3 regions of the Enterococcus sp. AMC2644 genome follow, and region 2 is predicted to be linked to each of the others. Evidence: predicted binding sites of a transcription regulator. Region 2 holds the regulator's gene; each other region holds the start of a gene.
What was found. The regulator NrdR, encoded in region 2, represses ribonucleotide reductase genes. The targets are predictions, from matches to a motif close to ACACNATATATNGTGT.
Positions count from the first base shown of each region.

Region 1 (3,294 bases), 1.1 Mb from region 2:
TGTTGGTTCAAAATCTCCTTCATATCCACATTCATAGCAATGATCAATCGGAGTGTTTGTTCCTAGATACCCAACACGGTCATAAGAATAATCCCAGACTGCTTCTAACGCTTTTGGATTTTGCTGTAGCATTGGGTATTCACAGTAATGGATGAAGCCACCACTACAGTAGTGTGGATAATCTTTTTCGAAGTCTAGCTTTTCAAAAGGTGTTGGATTTTTACGAACATCGTAGTGAAAGCTATTTGTATAATATTCTTTGTCAGTAATATTTTCAATTACGCCAAATTTTTCAGTATCTAGATGACAGAAACGATCGGTCAAACTTTCACTTGGTGTAGAATAAACACTAAAATGATAACCATATTTTTCTCCCCAGTCATCTGCATGGTTTTTTAGAGTACGTAAAATTGCTAAAGTGAATTCTTTGGCTTGTTGATTAGATTCCCAGTCGCCATTATAAAATGCTGCAGCAACTTCGTATAATCCGATATATCCTAGAGAAACGGTCGCCCGACGGTGATTAAACAATTCATCGACTGAATCGTTGGGTGCTAGTTTTTTTCCAAAAGCACCATGCATGTATAATATAGGTGCATTCGTTGGTGTAGCTTCTTTGCAACGTTCAATTCGGTATACAAGAGCATCTTTTACAATTTGTAGACGTTCTTCCAGAATTTGCCAGAACCTTTCTTGACTGTGTTGTGCCTCGATGGCAATTCTTGGTAAATTCAAGGTGACAACTCCTAGGTTCATACGTCCAACATTAACTTCTTGTCCATTCGCATCTTTCCATCCTTGTAGGAAAGAACGACAGCCCATAGGCACTTTAAAACTCCCCGTTAATTCCACGATTTTATCGTAATTTAAAATATCAGGGTACATCCGTTTAGTTGCACATTCTAACGCCAATTGCTTGATATCGTAATTAGGATCTTGTGGTTGAAGATTCACGCCTTTTTTGATGGAGAAAATTAACTTAGGGAAAATAGCTGTTCGATGCTCGCTACCTAAACCATTTATGCGATTTTGTAAAATGGCTCGTTGAATTTCTCGTTCAAACCAATTTTCCCCTAATCCAAAACCAAGAGAAGTAAAAGGCGTTTGTCCATTTGATGTAAATAGTGTATTGATTTCATATTCTAAACTTTGCATGGCATCAAAAATATCTTTTTTAGTCTTTTTACGAGCAAAAGCTGTTTGGCGCTCCTCCCCTTCAATCCATTCTTGTGCATCTGCTAAATGTTTTTCATAGTTTTTCTTAGCAAAAGGAGCTAAAAGCTCATCAACTCGATCAGCAGAACAACCACCATATTGACTTGAGGCAACGTTAGCAATAATTTGTGAGATTTGGGCTGTCGCTGTTTGAATCGATTTAGGAGCTTCCACTTCAGCATTGCCCATTTTGAAACCTTCATTTAACATTTTTTTAAAGTCAATCAAGCAGCAATTAGTCATTGGTGAATAGGGGTGATAATCTAAGTCATGATAATGAATATCCCCTTTTTGATGTGCATTGGCTACATGAGGCGGTAACATTTTTAATCCGATTGATTTTCCCACGATTCCGGCAGTTAAATCACGTTGAGTGTTAAAAACATTACTGTCTTTATTGGCATTTTCATTGACGATACTCTGTTCCTTGTTCATTAATTTTTCAATAGTAAAGTTAATATCTGTTGCCTGGCTCCGTTCGAAATCACGTTGGGTGCGATAATGGATATATTCTTCAGCAAGAGCATAGTCATGTTGTTGTAAAAGTATATGTTCAACGATATTTTGAATCTCATAAATTTTAACAGTTTTTTGAAAACGTGCATCGATTTCATGGTTAATTTTAGTTACAAGATAATGTAATTGTTGATGATCCATGGGTGATAGTTTTCCTTGTACTTGTTGTTTCGCTTTAATCAAGGCATTGTAAATCTTTTGGTCATCAAAAGGAACTGTTCTGCCATCACGCTTTATGACTGTTATCTTAATTTTGTGCGTTGATGAGAAAGATTGTTCATCTTTTAATTTAGTTGCCATCATGCTGGTTCACTCCTTTGTTTGGTTCTTCTCTATCATAAAATAAAAAAAGTAGAATTTCAACTACATATAGTGTTTCAGTTTGTTTTATACGCTATATGTAGTATTGTTCAAAAGGCGATAAGGGTGATGATAACAAGCTTTTTCATTGTTTTGTTTTACACAAAATGTATAAAATTTTCTTTGTAGATTTTAGAGAATTAATTGAAAATATGCTAAGATACAAGAAAGAAAAGAGGCGAGGATCGTGAAAAAAATAATTGATGTCAAACATTTAACAAAAACTTATGGCACTCGTTTTAATCAAACGAAGGTGTTAGATAATTTATCTTTCAGTGTTGATCAAGGAGAATTTGTTGGTATTATGGGTCCAAGTGGAGCTGGCAAAACAACTTTGATGAATATTTTATCTTCGATTAGTCTACCAACGATGGGATCGGTATATATTGACGGCAAAGATATAACTCGAATGAAAGAAAATGAACTAAGTGATTTTCGTCGACAAAAAATAGGCTTTATTTTTCAAGACTTTAATTTATTGGACACACTCACAAGTAAAGACAATATTTTATTGCCTTTAGCAATTGATAAATTACCTATCAAAGAAATGGAAAAACGCGTACAAGATGTTGCTAATTTATTAGGTATTTCGTATTTGTTAAATCGTTATCCGGATGAGCTATCAATTGGTCAAAAACAACGAGTAGCCGCTGCAAGAGCGATTGTTGCACAACCATCTGTTATTTTTGCAGATGAGCCAACAGGATCATTAGATTCTAAATCAGCAACAGAATTGCTTCGTTATTTAAGTGAAGTCAATTTACACAATGATACCACCATACTCATGGTGACGCATGATCCATTTACAGCTAGTTATTGCAATCGCATTTTATTTATTAAGGACGGGGTATTTTTTGCAGAAGTCGTTCGTCGTGGGACGCGTAAAGAGTTTTTTGAAAAAGTAATTGATATGCAGGCGACAATTGGGGGAGGTGGTCGGCGGAATGCTCTTTAAAATTATTTGGCGTAGTTTTTTACGTCAAACACGGAACTACATTGTTTATTTTTTATCTATGACGACTGCCGTAATGATTTTTTATTCGTTTAGTGCAATGACATACGACCAGCCTTTAACCTTACGTGCTCGCCAAGATATTCAAATTGAAGGAGTCTTGACACTGGGAAATGTGTTTGTTGCCATGGTTGTTTTATTTTTTATGTTAGGTGCAAATCAGTTTTTTATCCAGCAACGACAAAAAGAGA
Region 1 is NZ_CM177095.1:2,176,015-2,179,308, forward strand. Features, by position in the region: gene nrdD (anaerobic ribonucleoside-triphosphate reductase) at 1-2,034, opposite strand, end outside; gene AC4BC5_RS10525 (ABC transporter ATP-binding protein) at 2,279-3,046, shown strand; gene AC4BC5_RS10530 (FtsX-like permease family protein) at 3,036-3,294, shown strand, end outside.
Region 1: nrdD (anaerobic ribonucleoside-triphosphate reductase) is a predicted target of NrdR. The motif match lies at 2,092-2,107, and genes of this name have one in related genera.

Region 2 (3,294 bases):
TTTCAATAACCAACTTTCGGAATCAGCTACAAAACTATGCTTTTCTTGTTTAATCGCTTGTAAAAAATCAGCTGGAGCTGTTGCTTCACTCATCTGAATTAAGCCAATATCTTGTTCAGAAAATCCTGATTGTCGCAACGTATTGAAGCGTCTGGTCTCAGTATCTTCCGAAACATAAATACTGGTCTTTTTTTGTGGTATTTGTTTCGTATGACGTGTGACAACTTTAGCAAGCTCTTTTTCATCTACCTTACCATCAATAAAAGACACAGCTTCAGTCATCAAATCAACTAATTCCATCTCATCGAATCCATATAGATTTTGATAGAGCAACAATTGATGATTAAAAGAGGTTGTAAAATTTGTACGCGAAATATATTTTTTCTCAGCTAGATTCATTAAAAAGTTCCAATCAATTTGAGAAGCATCTAATTGAATTCCACTGCTTTTATTCACATCATATACTTGCGCTATTTGCTCTAGTTTTGATGATTTTCGCATAAACGATTCTTCATTAATCGAACCATATACTTCTTTAAAGTGACTCGTAATTTCTTGATAAGCAGAAACATCGAGCTTTTTAGGTTTAAACCGTTCAACCATTTGATTAAATTTTCGTTCTCCAATTGCGCTCCATAGTAAGAAACTGTATGTCTCATCTTTAAAAAAGACTTGTGGATGTAACGGTTCTTCCAAACAATATAAAAATATCCGTCCAAATTCTAAATCTTCTTTCATAAAAACAGAAAGTAACCCCATACCTTCTAATTGTTTGCGCGCATTAAAAAAATCCGGTAGTCCAATATTCAACGCATTTAACATATCAATATGCGCAAAATCATTTTCAAATGAATCTTCTGCGTCACCTAATAACGCATAATACAGCGCTAAAGCTTGCGCACCAATAATTGGTTGGTAGAGGTACAATAACCCGTCGTTGCCTTCTTTAGTTAAAGGCAGGCTCTTGAACACTTGATAAATATGATTTGGTTGGACTTCATCCCAAGCGGTCTTCACAAAAGCCCCTCCTTTAAATTACTCATTTGCTTCTTTAGCTTTGTCAACAATGTCTTGTAATTCCTTTAAAAATACTGACATGTCTTTGAATTGACGATAAACACTTGCAAAACGGATGTAAGCAATCTCGTCTAAATCAACTAATTCTTCCATCACATACTCACCAATTAAGGTTGATGGTATTTCATTTTCGCCTCGTTCACGGATACGTGCTTCCACATGATCGACAATTTGTTCCATTTGTTCCATCGCTACTGGACGTTTCTCAGCTGAACGAATTAAACCACGTAATACTTTTTCACGATTAAACTCTTCGCGTGCGCCATTTTTTTTAATGACTAACAGAGGTGTTTCTTCTAATCGCTCAAACGTTGTAAAACGAAAGCCGCAGTTCTCACATTCTCGTCTACGGCGAATCGCACGACCGTCATCGGCTTGACGGCTATCAATAACACGAGAATTATTATGATGACATTTTGGACAGTGCATTTTTCCACCTCATTTATCTCTATTTATTTTAAATTTACTTAATGAATAAATTAAATTTCTTTCTATATTATAACACGTTTACCAGTTCTTCTGACAGAATAGACGAGAAAAAACTCTAGAAAACTCTAGAGTTTTTAATCTTTTTAAATAAAATTTTGTACTTTTAACCAACTTTTAACATTCTTTTTTGTTTCTTCAAGTGAATTTTGGTTATCAAATACAATATCCGCCCGTTCTCTTTTTTCTTCAATCGATAATTGACTAGCAATCCGTTGCAGCGCTTGGTCTTTTGTTAAATCATCTCGCTTCATTAAACGTTCCAATTGAACTGTTTCTGGAACATAAACAACAGCAATCTGATCCATCTCATCTTCATAGTGAGCTTCAAACAGTAACGGAATATCAGCAATTACTAAAGCTGCATCTTGATTATCAGCTATTCGTTGACTAATGGTTTCTCTTAAAATAGGATCTAATACTGCATCTAATTGTTTACGTTTTTGTTCATCAGCAAAAACAATATCACCAAGCTTTTTACGATTTAACTGCCCATTTTCCAACAAAACACCCTTCCCGAAAACAGAAACAATTGCTTGTAAGCCTGCTTGTTGTGGTTCAACAATTTCTCGAGCAATGACATCGCCGTCAACAATTGGAAATCCATACTCACGAAAAATGCGAACAACCGTACTTTTTCCTGTGGCGATACCACCCGTGAGACCTAAAACCATCGACATCAACCTCATCCTTTCCGTTTTTGACAAGTTGGACAGTAATGTGTACCACGTTGCGCAACTTTTATTTTAACAATCGGTGTTTGGCAACGTAAACAAGGTAAATCCGTTTGACCATAAGCATTGAGAGCTACTTGAAATGTTCCTGCTTCACCTAAAGCATTGGTATAAGAACGAATGGTTGTCCCTCCTGCTTCTACAGCTCTAGCCAAAACATCGATAATCGCTTGATGTAAACGAATGGTTTCACCTTCATTCAACCTATTTGCAGACGTTTCAGGGTGTATTTGAGCTTCCCATAACGCTTCATCTACATAAATATTTCCTAAACCCGTTACTAATTTTTGATCCAGTAATAGCGGTTTAATTGCTTTAGTTGATCGTTTTAGTTTTTCTTGAAATGTTTCCAAATAAAAGACGTCTGGCCTGGGCTCTGGACCTAATTGTTTAATACCTTTGTACAAACTGCTCGCATCCTTAGGAACCAAGACCATTCTGCCAAATTTACGTACATCGTTATAGAAAAGACGAGAATGGTCAGTAAAATTAAAAATAACATGCGTATGTTTGTCAATCGTATCTTGCATTTCAGGATCAAATTCATATTTGCCTTCCATACGTAAGTGTGAAATCATATCATAGTTTGTTAATTTGAAAATCAAAAACTTCCCTCGGCGATGAATATCTTCAATCGTTTGATTAATCAAACTTTCTTGGAAAATTTCTACTTCTGGCGACTCAATGATTCTTGGCCAGCGAACGTCGACGGATGCAATCGTTTTTCCTTTAATTAAATGTACAAGTCCTTTACGAACTGTTTCTACTTCTGGCAATTCTGGCAAATCATTTCACCTCTTTATTTGGCTTCATACCATGTTTTTCCCCAACTACTGTCAGTAACTAATGGTACGTGTAAGGAAACTGCTGTCTCCATCACTTCTTTGACAAGTTGGTTTAATTTCTCTAATTCATATTCAGGAACTTCAAAAACCAGTTCATCATGTACTTGTAAAAGCATAGCTGCTTCTAATTTCTCTTCTTTCATTCGACGAGC
Region 2 is NZ_CM177095.1:182,661-185,954, forward strand. Features, by position in the region: gene AC4BC5_RS00950 (replication initiation and membrane attachment family protein) at 1-1,017, opposite strand, end outside; gene nrdR (transcriptional regulator NrdR) at 1,036-1,506, opposite strand; gene coaE (dephospho-CoA kinase) at 1,650-2,243, opposite strand; gene mutM (DNA-formamidopyrimidine glycosylase) at 2,249-3,082, opposite strand; gene polA (DNA polymerase I) at 3,097-3,294, opposite strand, start outside.

Region 3 (3,294 bases), 520 kb from region 2:
CCATTTGGTGCTACGGCTAAGCGATTTTGATGATATAAGCCATCTTTTTTAACTGCATCAGCTAATGCTTGCCAATCCGCACCTGTCGGGATTTTAATTCCTTCAAATAGCGCAGCAATTTTTTCTGATTTTGGTTGATAATCAGCTTGAATGTAGCTTTCAAAATAATGACCATTTGCATAGTCTGATTTTTCAAAGTTATGGAAAACTTCACCACGTTCTTTAGCAATTGCGTTACTTTCCATTAATGTCCAGTAATTTAACAACATGAAGTAAATATCTGTAAATTCAATAGATTCTGGAGAACCATATTCCATTTGATTTTTAGCAAAATATGTGTGTAATCCCATTGCACCTAAACCGATTGTATGATTCAAATGATTCCCGTTTTGAATAGAAGGAACAACATCAATGTCAGAAGCATCCGTTACGTATGTTAATGCACGCGTCATTGTCCGAACTGATTTACCAAAGTCTGGACTCTCCATTAAGTTTACAATGTTTGTTGAACCTAAGTTACAGCTGATATCTGTTCCTAATACTTCATATTCTTGTCTGCCATTTAAGACAGAAGGTTCTTGGACTTGTAAAATCTCAGAACATAAATTACTCATGATAATTTTACCATATACAGGATTTGCACGATTTGCAGTATCTACATTGATGATATATGGGTAACCAGATTCTTGTTGTAATTTAGAAATTTCATTTTCTAAATCACGTGCACGAATTTTTGTTTTACGGATACGTGGGTTAGCGACTAAATTATCATATTCTTCTGTAATATCAACGTAAGAGAAGGGAACACCATATTCTTTTTCAACACTATATGGACTGAATAAGTACATCTCTTCATTTTTACGTGTTAGTTCATAAAATTTATCTGGAACAAGCACGCCTAATGATAATGTTTTTACACGGATTTTTTCATCAGCATTTTCTTTTTTTGCAGATAAAAAGCTGATAATATCTGGATGAAAAACGTTCAAATAAACAACACCAGCACCTTGGCGTTGACCCAATTGATTGGAATAACTAAAACTATCTTCAAATAATTTCATAACAGGCATAACACCACTTGCTGCACCTTCATAACCTTTAATAGGAGCACTTGCTTCACGTAAGTTAGACAAAGTAATACCTACACCACCACCGATACGAGATAATTGCAACGCAGAATTAATTCCACGACCAATAGAGTTCATATCGTCTGTTAATTGGATTAAGAAACAAGAAACAAGTTCACCACGGCGTTTTCTTCCAGCATTTAAGAAAGAAGGGGTAGCAGGTTGATAACGTTGATGAATCATTTCATCTGCTAAAGATAAAGCTAATTCTTCATTGCCATCTGCAAAATATAAAGCATTAAATGCTACACGATCTTCATAACTTTCAAGGTATTCAGTACCATCATTAGTTTTTAAAGCATATTGTGAGTAGAATTTATAGGCAGCCATAAACGATTTGAAATGAAATTCTTGATCATCTAAAAAGGCGTATAATTTTTCAATGAAATCAGGCGTATACTTATTGATAAACGCTTCTTCCAAATAATCATTAGCAATTAGATAATCAATTTTATCTGTGACTGAAGCGAATTTTTTAGTATTTGGTTCGACATTTTCTTTAAAGAAAGCTACGAGAGCTTCTTGATCTTTGTGTAATGGAATCTGTCCATTCACTGGACGATTGATTTCATTGTTTAACTTGAAGTAAGTGACGTCTTTTAACGTTTTTAAACTCATTCGTACACACAACCTTATCTCTATATTTTAATACTTCATAAAAAAATGGACTTGCTAGTCACAGGTGACGGACAAATCCAAGGTAAATCTGATTTTCTTTGGAACGAAAATTAGCTTGCTAATTGGCGTAGTTGATCTGGGCGGAAGCCGACAACGGTTGTTGCATCAGATGTAATAACAGGAACACTTTGGAAACCTTGCTCTTTTAACCAATCAATAGCATTGGGTTCATTGTCGATATTGATTTCTTCAAAGCTAATATTGTTATCTGCCAAAAAGCGTTTAGCCATTTTACATTGCATGCAGTTGTTTTTTGAAAATAATTTGATGTTCATATATAGTTCCTCCTTATGTATCACAGGTCATTTGTCTTATATGAATAGTATAATGAACTGTCGGAGAAAGTCAAATGAAAAAATACTATATATAGTGTTTGTGAATAAGGGAAACACTATTTGTTGTGGTTTTTTAAAAGTCTTTTCATAATCGAGTGCGATGAATAGTGGGGTTTAAAGCGAAACACACTTTATATATTGTAGCTGAAAAACGTCAAAAAGTAAAAAGAAATTCTGTAAAGTTTTTAAATTCACAAGTGAAATGAAAAAAGAAAGATTGATTATTTTCAATCTTTCTTTGATTTTAATTATGCCCAAATATCTGCAGCAATTTTTTGCAATAAATCAATTTTTGCCCACTGTTCCTCTTCAGATAATTTATTGCCTTCTTCTGTGGATGCGAATCCACATTGAGGACTAATTGCTAGATTTTCTAAGGGAACAAAATGAGTAGCTTCTTGAATTCGAGCTTTAATTTCTTCAGGATCTTCAAGTTCAGGAAATTTAGAGGTGACTAATCCCAAAACAACTTTACTATTTGGATTTTTCCAATAGCGTAATGGTTCAAAATCTCCAGCACGGTCAGAATCATATTCTAAAAAGAAGCCGTCATAATTTGTTGCAAATAATTCTTTAGCAATTGGTTCATAGCCACCCGAAAATAACCAAGAAGAGGCATGATTCCCACGACAAATATGTGTTGTAATGAAAAAATCATCGGGTTTGTTTTCTAGTGCATGATTAATGATAGTTGTACAAATTTTTGCAATTTCAGAAGGATCAATTTCTTTTTCAAGTAAAGCTTCACGTTTTGCTGCATCAGCTAGAAATGCCCAATTAGTATCGTCAAATTGTAGGTAACGACAGCCTTCATTATAAAAGGCTTGAATAGCTTGTTGATAAGTTTGACCTAAGTCGTAATAGAAGTCTTCTAAATTAGAGTAAATTTCTTTAATTTTTGATGAGCCGTCATTAGCAAGTAATTCTTGACGCAAAATCATTGTTGGGCTTGGAATCGTTGCTTTGGCAATTGTACCATCCTTTGTATCACCAACTGTATTTTTTAGAAAAATAAAATCCTCTAGAAACGGATGCTTTGTATTGAAGGAAATTTTATTAACAACACGAATATTATAAGCTGGCGCATTTTTTCCTTTAAACTGCTGATTATAACCATTTTCTGGAACATAACCTTCTATGCCATTTAAATGTTC
Region 3 is NZ_CM177095.1:702,915-706,208, reverse strand. Features, by position in the region: gene nrdE (class 1b ribonucleoside-diphosphate reductase subunit alpha) at 1-1,745, opposite strand, end outside; gene nrdH (glutaredoxin-like protein NrdH) at 1,856-2,080, opposite strand; gene AC4BC5_RS03445 (5-methyltetrahydropteroyltriglutamate--homocysteine S-methyltransferase) at 2,389-3,294, opposite strand, start outside.
Region 3: nrdH (glutaredoxin-like protein NrdH) is a predicted target of NrdR. The motif match lies at 2,163-2,178, and genes of this name have one in related genera.